One region of the Micromonospora sp. SD19 genome, then DNA from elsewhere that is predicted to be linked to it. Evidence: riboswitches for the same ligand, from Rfam matches in the RefSeq annotation. Region 1 holds a riboswitch; the other holds the start of a gene.

What was found. Region 1 has a riboswitch for ZMP and ZTP ahead of ACX27O_RS13975 (bifunctional 5,10-methylenetetrahydrofolate dehydrogenase/5,10-methenyltetrahydrofolate cyclohydrolase). Riboswitches for the same ligand answer to the same signal wherever they lie in the genome.
Region 2: it holds a riboswitch for ZMP and ZTP, as region 1 does, so the genes downstream of both, ACX27O_RS10605 (glycine hydroxymethyltransferase) here and ACX27O_RS13975 (bifunctional 5,10-methylenetetrahydrofolate dehydrogenase/5,10-methenyltetrahydrofolate cyclohydrolase) in region 1, are expected to answer to the same signal.

What each region holds. Positions count from the first base shown of each region.
Region 1 covers NZ_JBTLMN010000003.1:334,786-339,360, forward strand. Annotated here, with positions in the region: gene ACX27O_RS13960 (hypothetical protein) at 1-45, shown strand, start outside; gene ACX27O_RS13965 (hypothetical protein) at 42-221, shown strand; gene ACX27O_RS13970 (hypothetical protein) at 433-615, shown strand; gene ACX27O_RS13975 (bifunctional 5,10-methylenetetrahydrofolate dehydrogenase/5,10-methenyltetrahydrofolate cyclohydrolase) at 663-1,562, opposite strand; ZMP/ZTP riboswitch at 1,576-1,657, opposite strand; gene ACX27O_RS13980 (RNA polymerase sigma factor) at 1,798-2,367, shown strand; gene ACX27O_RS13985 (CU044_5270 family protein) at 2,378-3,349, shown strand; gene ACX27O_RS13990 (FAD-dependent monooxygenase) at 3,360-4,472, opposite strand.
Region 2 covers NZ_JBTLMN010000002.1:753,086-757,660, forward strand. Annotated here, with positions in the region: gene ACX27O_RS10590 (NAD(P)H-hydrate dehydratase) at 1-35, shown strand, start outside; gene ACX27O_RS10595 (hemerythrin domain-containing protein) at 115-615, shown strand; gene ACX27O_RS10600 (SDR family NAD(P)-dependent oxidoreductase) at 840-1,646, opposite strand; ZMP/ZTP riboswitch at 1,797-1,886, shown strand; gene ACX27O_RS10605 (glycine hydroxymethyltransferase) at 1,905-3,341, shown strand; gene ACX27O_RS10610 (hypothetical protein) at 3,419-3,670, opposite strand; gene ACX27O_RS10615 (aminotransferase-like domain-containing protein) at 3,747-4,575, opposite strand, start outside.

The DNA.
Region 1 (4,575 bases):
ATCCCGATCCGCCGAGGCCACTGGCCAGGGGAGGAGCAGGAGTGACCGAGGATCAGGTCGGACGAATCTTGTCCGTGCACCTGCCCGGCGTTGACGGGCTCTGCGCCGGCTGTCGCTGGTGGTGGGCGCGGCTGTCCCCGTACCCCTGTTATCAGGCGGAATGGGCGGTCCGCTGGCACGCCCGGTCGGCCATCCGGCGCTTCCTGGATGGTCGGCCGTGACCACCCACGGCCCGGTCCTTCCGGTGTGGACCTGCGGCGGCTGCGCTGCACCGTGGCCCTGCCGGACCCGGCGCACGGAGCTGGTTGCAGAGTTCGAGGGCACACCTGTGTCGTTGGCCCTCTACATGGGGTCCTACCTGGTCTGGGCGGCCGAGGATCTGACCTGGGTGCCCGCCGGGCTGCTGCACCGGCGTTTCCTGGGCTGGGTCCGGTGAGTCTGATCCGGCGGGGCGATGAGCGGTTCCACTACAGCGACAACTCGCACAAGTGGATCCCGCCGGACCCGGACTACGACCAGGAGGCCTGGGACGAGATGGTCCGGCAGCACCAGCTCCAGCACCTGGAGGAGATATCCAACCGTAGAAAGCCGGTTGGATCACCTGATGCCGAGTAGCTGTGGACGACCGGGCTGCTCAGCATCAGGCGATCTCGGCGACCGGGTTACTGGCTGGCGCGTTCGGCGGCACGTACCGCGTTGCGGAACAGCATCGCGACGGTGGTCGGGCCGACCCCGCCGACCCGGGGCGTGATGGCGCCGGCGACCTCGGCGCACGCTTCGTCCACATCGGGCAGGAGCCGCCGACCGTCGTAGCGGACGCCGGCGCCGATGACGACCGCGCCGGGCTTGACGTGCTCAGGCCGCACGATGCCGGGTACGCCGGCGGCGGCGACGAGGATGTCGGCGCGGCGGGTGTAGCGGTCCCAGTCGGGCACGCCGGTGTGCACGACGGTGACGGCGGCGTTGGCGGTCGGGCGCTTCTGGGCGAGCAGCATGGCCAGGGGGCGGCCCAGGGTGGCGCCCCGGCCGAGGATGACGACCTCGCGACCGGCGACGGGGATCTCGTGGTACGCCAGGAGGGCTTCGATGCCGGCGGGGGTGCACGGCAGCGGGCCGGGCAGCCCGACGGCGAGGCGTCCCATGTTGAGCGGGTGCATGCCGTCGACGTCCTTGTCCGGGTCGATGGTCTGCAGCGCCGCGTCGTAGTCCAGGTGCCCCGGAACGGGGTACTGCACGAGCAGTCCGTGCACGGCCGGGTCGTTGTTGAACCGGGCGATGGCCTGGTGCAGCTCCGCCTGGGTGGCGGTGGCCGGCAGGTGCGTGTGCGGGGAGTCGAACCCGAGCGCGGCGGCCTGACGCTGCTTGATGGCGATGTAACCGGCGCTGGCGTCGTCGTCGCCGACGAGGATGGTGGCGAGGCTCGGTGTGATGCCGCGCTCGCGCAGACGGGTGGCGGCAGCTGCGGTTTCGGCCAGGACGGCTGCGGCGACTGGTGCGCCCGCCAGGAGTCGGGCCGTGCCCGACGGGTTGTGGTTGTCGACGGATGGGCTGGTCGTGGTCACGATGGTCCCTCGACGCAGGCGCCCAGGCGGTCGACGCCCGCGAGAGGCTCCCCGATGGTTTCACCATCCCCGTGCCGCCAGTCGCCGGTGCTTCGATGATGCCGCATCACCAGGGCGGTTGCCCAACTGGACCGGCAGCGCCGCGTTCCGCGCCGGGCGGGAAGCGGCATTACGGCGTAACACCCGCGCTCCGCCGTACGAAGAAGGGGTGTGAAGGCGCGAGAGAGGACGGCCCGTGAGTGAGCCCGACCGAGCCGATGACGACATTTCCGGCATCGGCACCGATCCGGTGGCCTTCGAGGTCTTCTACCGGCGGCACCTGGAGGCGGTGGGCCGGTTCGTGGCGCGGCGGGTCGACGATCCACACCTCGCCGCCGACCTCACCGCCGACGTGTTCCTGGCGGTGATCGAGTCGGCGGCCGGCTACCGGCCGGACCGGGGTAGCCAGATCGGCTGGCTGTACGGGGTGGCCCGCAACGTCATCGGCGACGAGCGGCGTCGGGCGGCCCAACGGCTGCGGGTCGCCGGTCGTCTGGCCGGACGGCGGGACCTGGGCCCCGATGACATCGCCCGGATCGAGGAGCGGATCGACGCCGAGGAGGCCGCCCGCCGCACGTATCGGGCGCTGGGCGACCTCCCCGAGGGCACCCGGACGCTTGTCGAACTCGTCGCCGTGGACGGCCTCACCGTCGCGGAGGCGGCGACAGTGCTCGGGATGTCGCCGGTCGCCGCCCGGGTCCGCCTGCATCGCGCCCGTCGGCTCGTCCGCGCCGTGCTCGCCCGCCCTGCCACCACCCTCGCCTGAGGAGACGGAGATGACGATGAACGAGACCGAACGGTCGCCGCAGGGTTTCGAGGAGCAACTTCTCAGGGATCTGACCGCACACGTGGCCCATCGGGGCGAGGCGGCGTCGGAGGCCCGTCCCACCGGTCGCCGTACCCGGTTTCTCAGCGGTTGGCGCCTCGCCGGAGCGTTCGGGCTGGCGGTGACGTTGACCGCCGGTGCGCTGGTGGTCCAGACGATCAAACTGGGTGATCAGCCGCCGCCGACGGCCAGCGCGTCGGAGATCTTCCACCTGGCGGCCGACGCCGCCCGGCAACAACCGGAGCTCACCGCCCGTCCCGACCAGTACGTCTTCACGGAGATCCTGGCGACGACCCGGGAGTTGCCGGACAGCGGCCCGTACCTGACGATCCGGAACCAACTGTGGCAGTCGGCCGGCGGAGTCGCGTACACCCAGGGGCGGTACCGACCCGAGGCCGATCCGAACGGGTGGAGCGGGCTGAGGGAGCTCCGTATGAACGATGCCGGCGATCCCGAGAAGAAGCTTGACGCGTTCCAGCCGCCCGCGTACCACGGCGGCCTGCCCACCGACCCGGACGCGCTGCTGCGATACCTCCGGAAGCACCCGGTCGACCTGCACCTTCCCGAAGGCGCCGACGAGGAGGCCGTGTACGGGGACGAGAGCATGGCGTACACCACAGCGCGGTCGATGCTTCGCGGCTACGTGCCACCCCGAGCGCTGGCGGCGCTGTACGAGGTGCTGGCACGGGAGCCCGGGGCGGTCGTCATCTCCGGCGACGTGGTGGACGCCGCCGGCCGGCACGGGGTGGCGATTCGGATGCCCGGTGTGATCGGTGGCAACGTGGACCTCATCTTCGATAGGGACTCCCACGTCTACCTCGGCACCCGCAACTCGGTGATACGCAACGGCAAGGAGTCACTGGAGTCGGCCGCCGCCGTCCTGCGGGTCGCCATCGTCGACCGGCCGGGCCAGGTGCCGTGAGCAGCGCCGGTCAGGGCTGGGCGAACAGCGGCCCGTAGTTCGAGCGGAACATCTGCTCGCCGAGGCGGCGCATCACCAGGTCGCGTAGCGCGGGCGGGAGCCCGGTGGCCTTGTCGCGGCGGTGCGTCTGGCTGAGCACCCAGTTCGTCCGTGGGCGGCGCCGCGCCTCGAAAGCGCGCAGCGCGTCGGCGACGGAATCGGCGGCGGCCAACGACGAGGCGAGCACGACAGCGTCCTCCAGCGCCATCGCCGCACCCTGGGCCATGTTCGGCGAGGTGGCGTGGGCGGCGTCGCCGACCAGCAGCACCGGCCCCCGGGCCCAGGAGTCGAGCACCACCTCCTGGTTCGGCCCGGCGTGCAGGGTGCTGTCGTCGTAGTCCAGGGCCTTGAGCATGGTGGCCACCGGCTCGCTGTACGTCGCAGCCAGGTCGTCGCGCCAGCCCTGCCGCTCGGCCACCGGGCCGTCGTTGTAGTAGCAGTACGTCTGCTCGGCGCCGATCGGGATCGTCAGGAACTGCCTCCCGCGCCCCAACTGCACCGACCAGACCGGGTCGTCGTCGATCCGCGGAGCGACCCACCGGTACGCGTACTGCCCGAGGTCGCGGGCGGCCTGGCCGTCGAAGGCGAGCCGGCGGACGGTCGAGTGCACCCCGTCCGCGCCGATCACCAGGTCGTACCGGTCGGTGCTGGTGTCGTCGAACTCGACGGCGACCTGGCCGCCCTCCTGCAACAGCGCGACCGGCTGGCGGCCCCAGCGGATCGGGGCGTCGCCGACGCCGTCGAGCAGCGCCCGGTGCAGCTGCGCCCGGGGCAATGACACGCACGGCCCGACGCCCCGCCAGAGCGCTGCCACGTCGATGTCGAAGAGGCGACGCCCGCGCTGGTTGGCGCTGCGCTGCCGGGTGATCTCCACGGCGACGTCGGCGACCGGCTCGCGCAGACCGAGGACGTCAAGCATCCGCGTCGCGTTGCCGGTGAGGTAGATCCCGGTGCCGGAGCCGGTCGGCCCGGACGCCCGCTCGACCACGTCGATCGTCGCGCCCCACTCGCGCAGCGCGGCCACCGTCGCCAGTCCGGCGACACCTCCGCCGACGATCAGTACCCGGACACCCGCACCCCGCACGACCCGTTCCTCCCGTTGCCCCTGCCCGCTGAGCTGCTGATCAACGGTCCGGCCGCCGCAGAACTCTACGGTGCCGGCGGGCCGGTGCGGGCCAGGGGGCGGG
Region 2 (4,575 bases), on a different contig from region 1:
TCGACGAGATCCCCCGCACCCTGGCGATGGTCTGAGACGGTTTCATCTGTTTCCGCAGTCGGCGTGGGGGTACCGAAAACCCACCAGCGGAGACTTTTCAGGGAGGTCATACCGGTGTCGACCGATGCCATCGTCCTGCTCAAAGAGGACCACAAGGAAATGCGCCGCCTGTTCAAGGCCTTCCAGGACGCCGAGGAGGGGCCGGCGAGCCAGCGGCAGAAGCTGGTGGACCAGATCCTGGAGGCGCTGACGGTGCACACCTATCTGGAGAACGAGGTGATGTATCCGGAGGTCCGCCGGCTGCTGCCCGACCTGGAGGACGACATTCTCGAGTCGTACGAGGAACACCACGTCGCCGACGTGCTCTGCGCCGAACTGGCCGCCATGGACGCCGACGACGAGCGGTTCACCGCCAAGACGACAGTGCTGATCGAGAACGTCACCCACCACGTCGAGGAGGAAGAGCAGGAGTGGTTCCCCAAGGTCCGCGACGCGCTGGGCCGCAAGCAGTTGCAGGAGATCGGCGAGAAGATGATCGCGTTGCGGGCGGACGCGCCGCGTACCCCCACCGCGCCGAAGGCGATCAAGAAGGCGATGGACGCGGTGACCGCCTGAGGCCGCCACTCACCACGAAGCTCACGACGAAGGGCCCGGCTCACGCCGGGCCCTTCGTCGTGCACCGCCCGCACAAGCCCACCCCCACGCCCACGCCCACGCCCACGCCCACGCGATCTTGCAGTTTCTGTTTCTGGTTAGCGATGTTTGGTGGGTTTTGTCGCGACAGAAAGTGCAAGATCGCGGAGGCGGGGGGGCGGGCGGGTCAGGGCGGGCGGGGTGGGTCAGTTTCCTGATCCTGGCTCGGCCATCCGGCGGTGCTGCTCGGACTTGAGCTTGTCCGGGATGATCTTGCCGGCGGCGGTCTGCACCTTGTTCAGCAGCGACCCGGCGGTGACCGTCTGATCGCCCCTCATCATCGCCTCGAAGCCCTGGGCGGCGACCTTCGCCGGGTCGTCCTTCTTACCCGAGCCGACCCGGGTGTCCTCCATCTCGGCGCGGTCGAAGAACTCCGTGTCGGTTGGTCCGGGCATCAGCGAGGTCACCGTGACGCCGGTGTCCTTCAACTCGTTGCGCAGCGCCTCGGCGAAGGACTGCACGAACGACTTCGACGCGTTGTAGACCGCCTGGAACGGCCCCGGCATGGTCGAGGCGATCGACGAGGTGAAGAGCACCCGGCCCGCACCCCGCTCGACCATCCCCGGCAGCAGTCGCTTCGCCAGGTGCACCGTCGAGCGCACGTTGAGGTCGACGATCTCCAGCTCGTCGGCGAGATCGGTGCCGCCCACGAAGGCGCCGCCGGCACCCCGGCCGGCGTTGAGCGCCAGCGCGTCCAGCGGTCGTCCGGTCGCGGTGACGGCGGCCACCAACTCCGTCACGCCCTGCTCGCGGGCCAGGTCGACGCGGACCGACCAGATCTGCGGTCCGCCGTCCCGGCGCAGCTTCTGCGCCGCCAACTCGATGCCCTCGTCCTCGGCGGCGATGACCAGGTCGAAGCCGTGCTCACCGAACTGCGCCGCCAGTTCGTACCCGATCCCGCTGGAGGCCCCGGTCACCAGGGCGAGCGGCCGGTCGGAGGTGGGTGTGGTCATGTTCTCGACTCCTTCTGTGCGAACCCTGGCCGCACCCGTGACGGTGCGGTGGTCCCCTACCGTGTGCCCCGCGACGCAGCGCCCAACCACATCGGCGGGGGTCGCCTCCCGGAGGGCGGCCCGAACGACCGGGCCCGGCCCGGTACGATCGTCGCGGGCCGTTACTGGCGCGTGGGGATGGATAACCATCGGGGAGCGGCCCCGTCATGAGGACGTCTGCCGAGCGCCTGGGCCTTCCGCACGTCTGTAGGAGGTCGCATGTCCCGCAACGCCGAGTCCACCGCATTCCGCAGCGCCCTTGAGGTGATCCGGGCTGTCGAGCCGCGGGTCGCCGACGCCATCGGCGCCGAGCTGACCGACCAGCGGGAGTCACTCAAGCTGATCGCCAGCGAGAACTACGCCTCCCCGGCGACCCTGCTGGCGATGGGCAACTGGTTCAGCGACAAGTACGCCGAGGGCACCGTCGGCCGCCGTTTCTACGCCGGCTGCCAGAACGTCGACACCGTCGAGGCGCTCGCCGCCGAGCACGCCCGGGAGCTGTTCGGCGCCGCGCACGCGTACGTGCAGCCGCACTCGGGCATCGACGCCAACCTGGTCGCCTTCTGGGCGGTGCTGGCCGACCGGGTGGAGTCCCCCGCCCTGAAGAAGGCCCAGGTCCGCCAGGTCAACGACCTCACCGAGGCCGACTGGTTCGCGCTGCGCCGCGAGCTGGGCAACCAGCGGATGCTCGGCATGTCGCTGGACGCCGGTGGCCACCTCACCCACGGCTTCCGGCCGAACATCTCCGGCAAGATGTTCGACCAGCGCAGCTACGGCACCGACCCGGCGACCGGCCTGATCGACTACGACCGGGTGGCCGAGGCCGCCCGGGAGTTCAAGCCGTTGATCCTGGTGGGCGGCTACTCGGCGTACCCCCGGAAGGTGAACTTCCGGATCCTGCGCGAGATCGCCGACTCGGTCGGCGCCACCTTCATGGTCGACATGGCGCACTTCGCGGGCCTGGTGGCCGGCAAGGTCTTCACCGGTGACTTCGATCCGGTGCCGCACGCGCACATCGTCACGACCACCACGCACAAGTCGTTGCGTGGCCCGCGCGGCGGCATGGTGCTCTGCCAGCCGGAGCTCGCCGACCAGGTGGACCGGGGCTGCCCGATGGTGCTCGGCGGCCCGCTTCCGCACGTGATGGCCGCCAAGGCGGTCGCGCTCGCCGAGGCCCGCCGGCCCGACTTCGCCGACTACGCCCGGCGGATCGTGGACAACGCGCAGGCGCTCGCCGAGGGCCTGCTGCGCCGGGGCGCGAAGCTGGTCACCGGTGGCACCGACAACCACCTGGTGCTGATCGACGTGTCCGGTTACGGGCTCACCGGCCGGCAGGCCGAGCAGGCCCTGCTCGACTCGGGCATCGTCACCAACCGCAACTCGGTCCCGCAGGACCCGAACGGAGCCTGGTACACGTCCGGCATCCGGATCGGCACCCCGGCGCTGACCACCCGGGGCCTCGGCACCGCCGAGATGGACCAGACCGCCGAGTTGATCCACACCGTGCTGACCCAGACCACCGCCGGCGCCAACGCCGACGGCACCCCGTCGAAGGCGAAGTACACCCTGGACCCGGGCCTGGCCGACAAGGTCGCCCGTCAGGCCACCGACCTGCTGGCCACCCACCCGCTCTACCCCGGCATCGACCTGGCCTGAGCGGCGGCACCCGCCGACGGCACCGCCGCCGGTGCCGCTCACTCACGGTGAGCGGCACCGGCGGCGGGCCGACACCCTCAGACGATGGGGCGCTTCAGGTGGTAGCGGTGGACTTCGGTGCTGCCCTGGACGTTGTTGACGTCCTCGGCGGCGGAGACCAGCTCCCACCCCTCCCGGCCGGCGCGGTTGAGGTGCGCGATGGCCGTGTCGCCGTACGCGGTGATGTCCTTGCGTGAGCCGTCCGGCGCGTACCAGACGAACGAGACGTGAAAATTGCGGCCCTGTCCCTGATAGCGACGGACGAGCAGGGCGTACTCCCAGGCAACCATGGGCCTTATTATGTCCGTCCAACCAGGACGGCGGCACACGGGTCGTCGCGCATTGCCATCAGGTGAACGCGGTGCGTCAACCCGCCCGCCGGGCCCGCTCGTCGGTGATCAGTGCCGCCAGCCGGTCCAACCCGACGTCGATCTGCTCCGGCGTGACCGCGCTGACCGACAACCGCAACGCGTGGACCGGCGCGGTGTCGTCGTAGAAGTGCGCCATCGGCGTCCACAGCACCCCGTGGTCGCGCGCCGAGCGGTCCAGCAACGCGTCGTCGACCGGGAACGGCACTGTCACCACCACGAAGAACCCGCCGGCCGGCACTGTCCACCGCACGGCCGCCGCGCCGTCCGCCCCGGGCGGGAACCGCCGGGCCAGGCCGGCCACCAGGTGGCGCAGGTTCCTGGTGTACGCGGACCGCTCCCGGGTGTTCGCGGCCACCAGACTGCAACCGTGCTCCAGCAGCCGGCCACCGATCACCGCCTGCGCGATCGGCGACGTGTTCACAGTGACCATGCTCTTGATCATGGCGAGTTGATCGGCGAACGGACCGACCCGCCCGTCCGGGCCGGCCACCCGCTGGTCGGCGACCACGTACCCGACCCGCGCCCCGGGGAGCACGGTCTTGGCGAACGAGCCGAGGTAGACGACCCGCCGCCCGGTGTCCAACGCCTTGAGGGTGGGCGGGCGCGGTCCGTCGTCGACGGGGAACAGGCCGTAGGGGTTGTCCTCCAGCAGCAGCAGATCCTCCTGCCCGGCCAGGTCCAGCAACCGCCGCCGGTGGGCGGTGTCGATGCTGACCCCGGACGGGTTGGCGAAGTCCGGCATCAGGTAACAGGCGCGTGGCCGCAGCCCCGCCGCCCGGGCCCGGCGCACCTGGGCGGCCAGGTCGGCCAGGTCGATCCCGGAC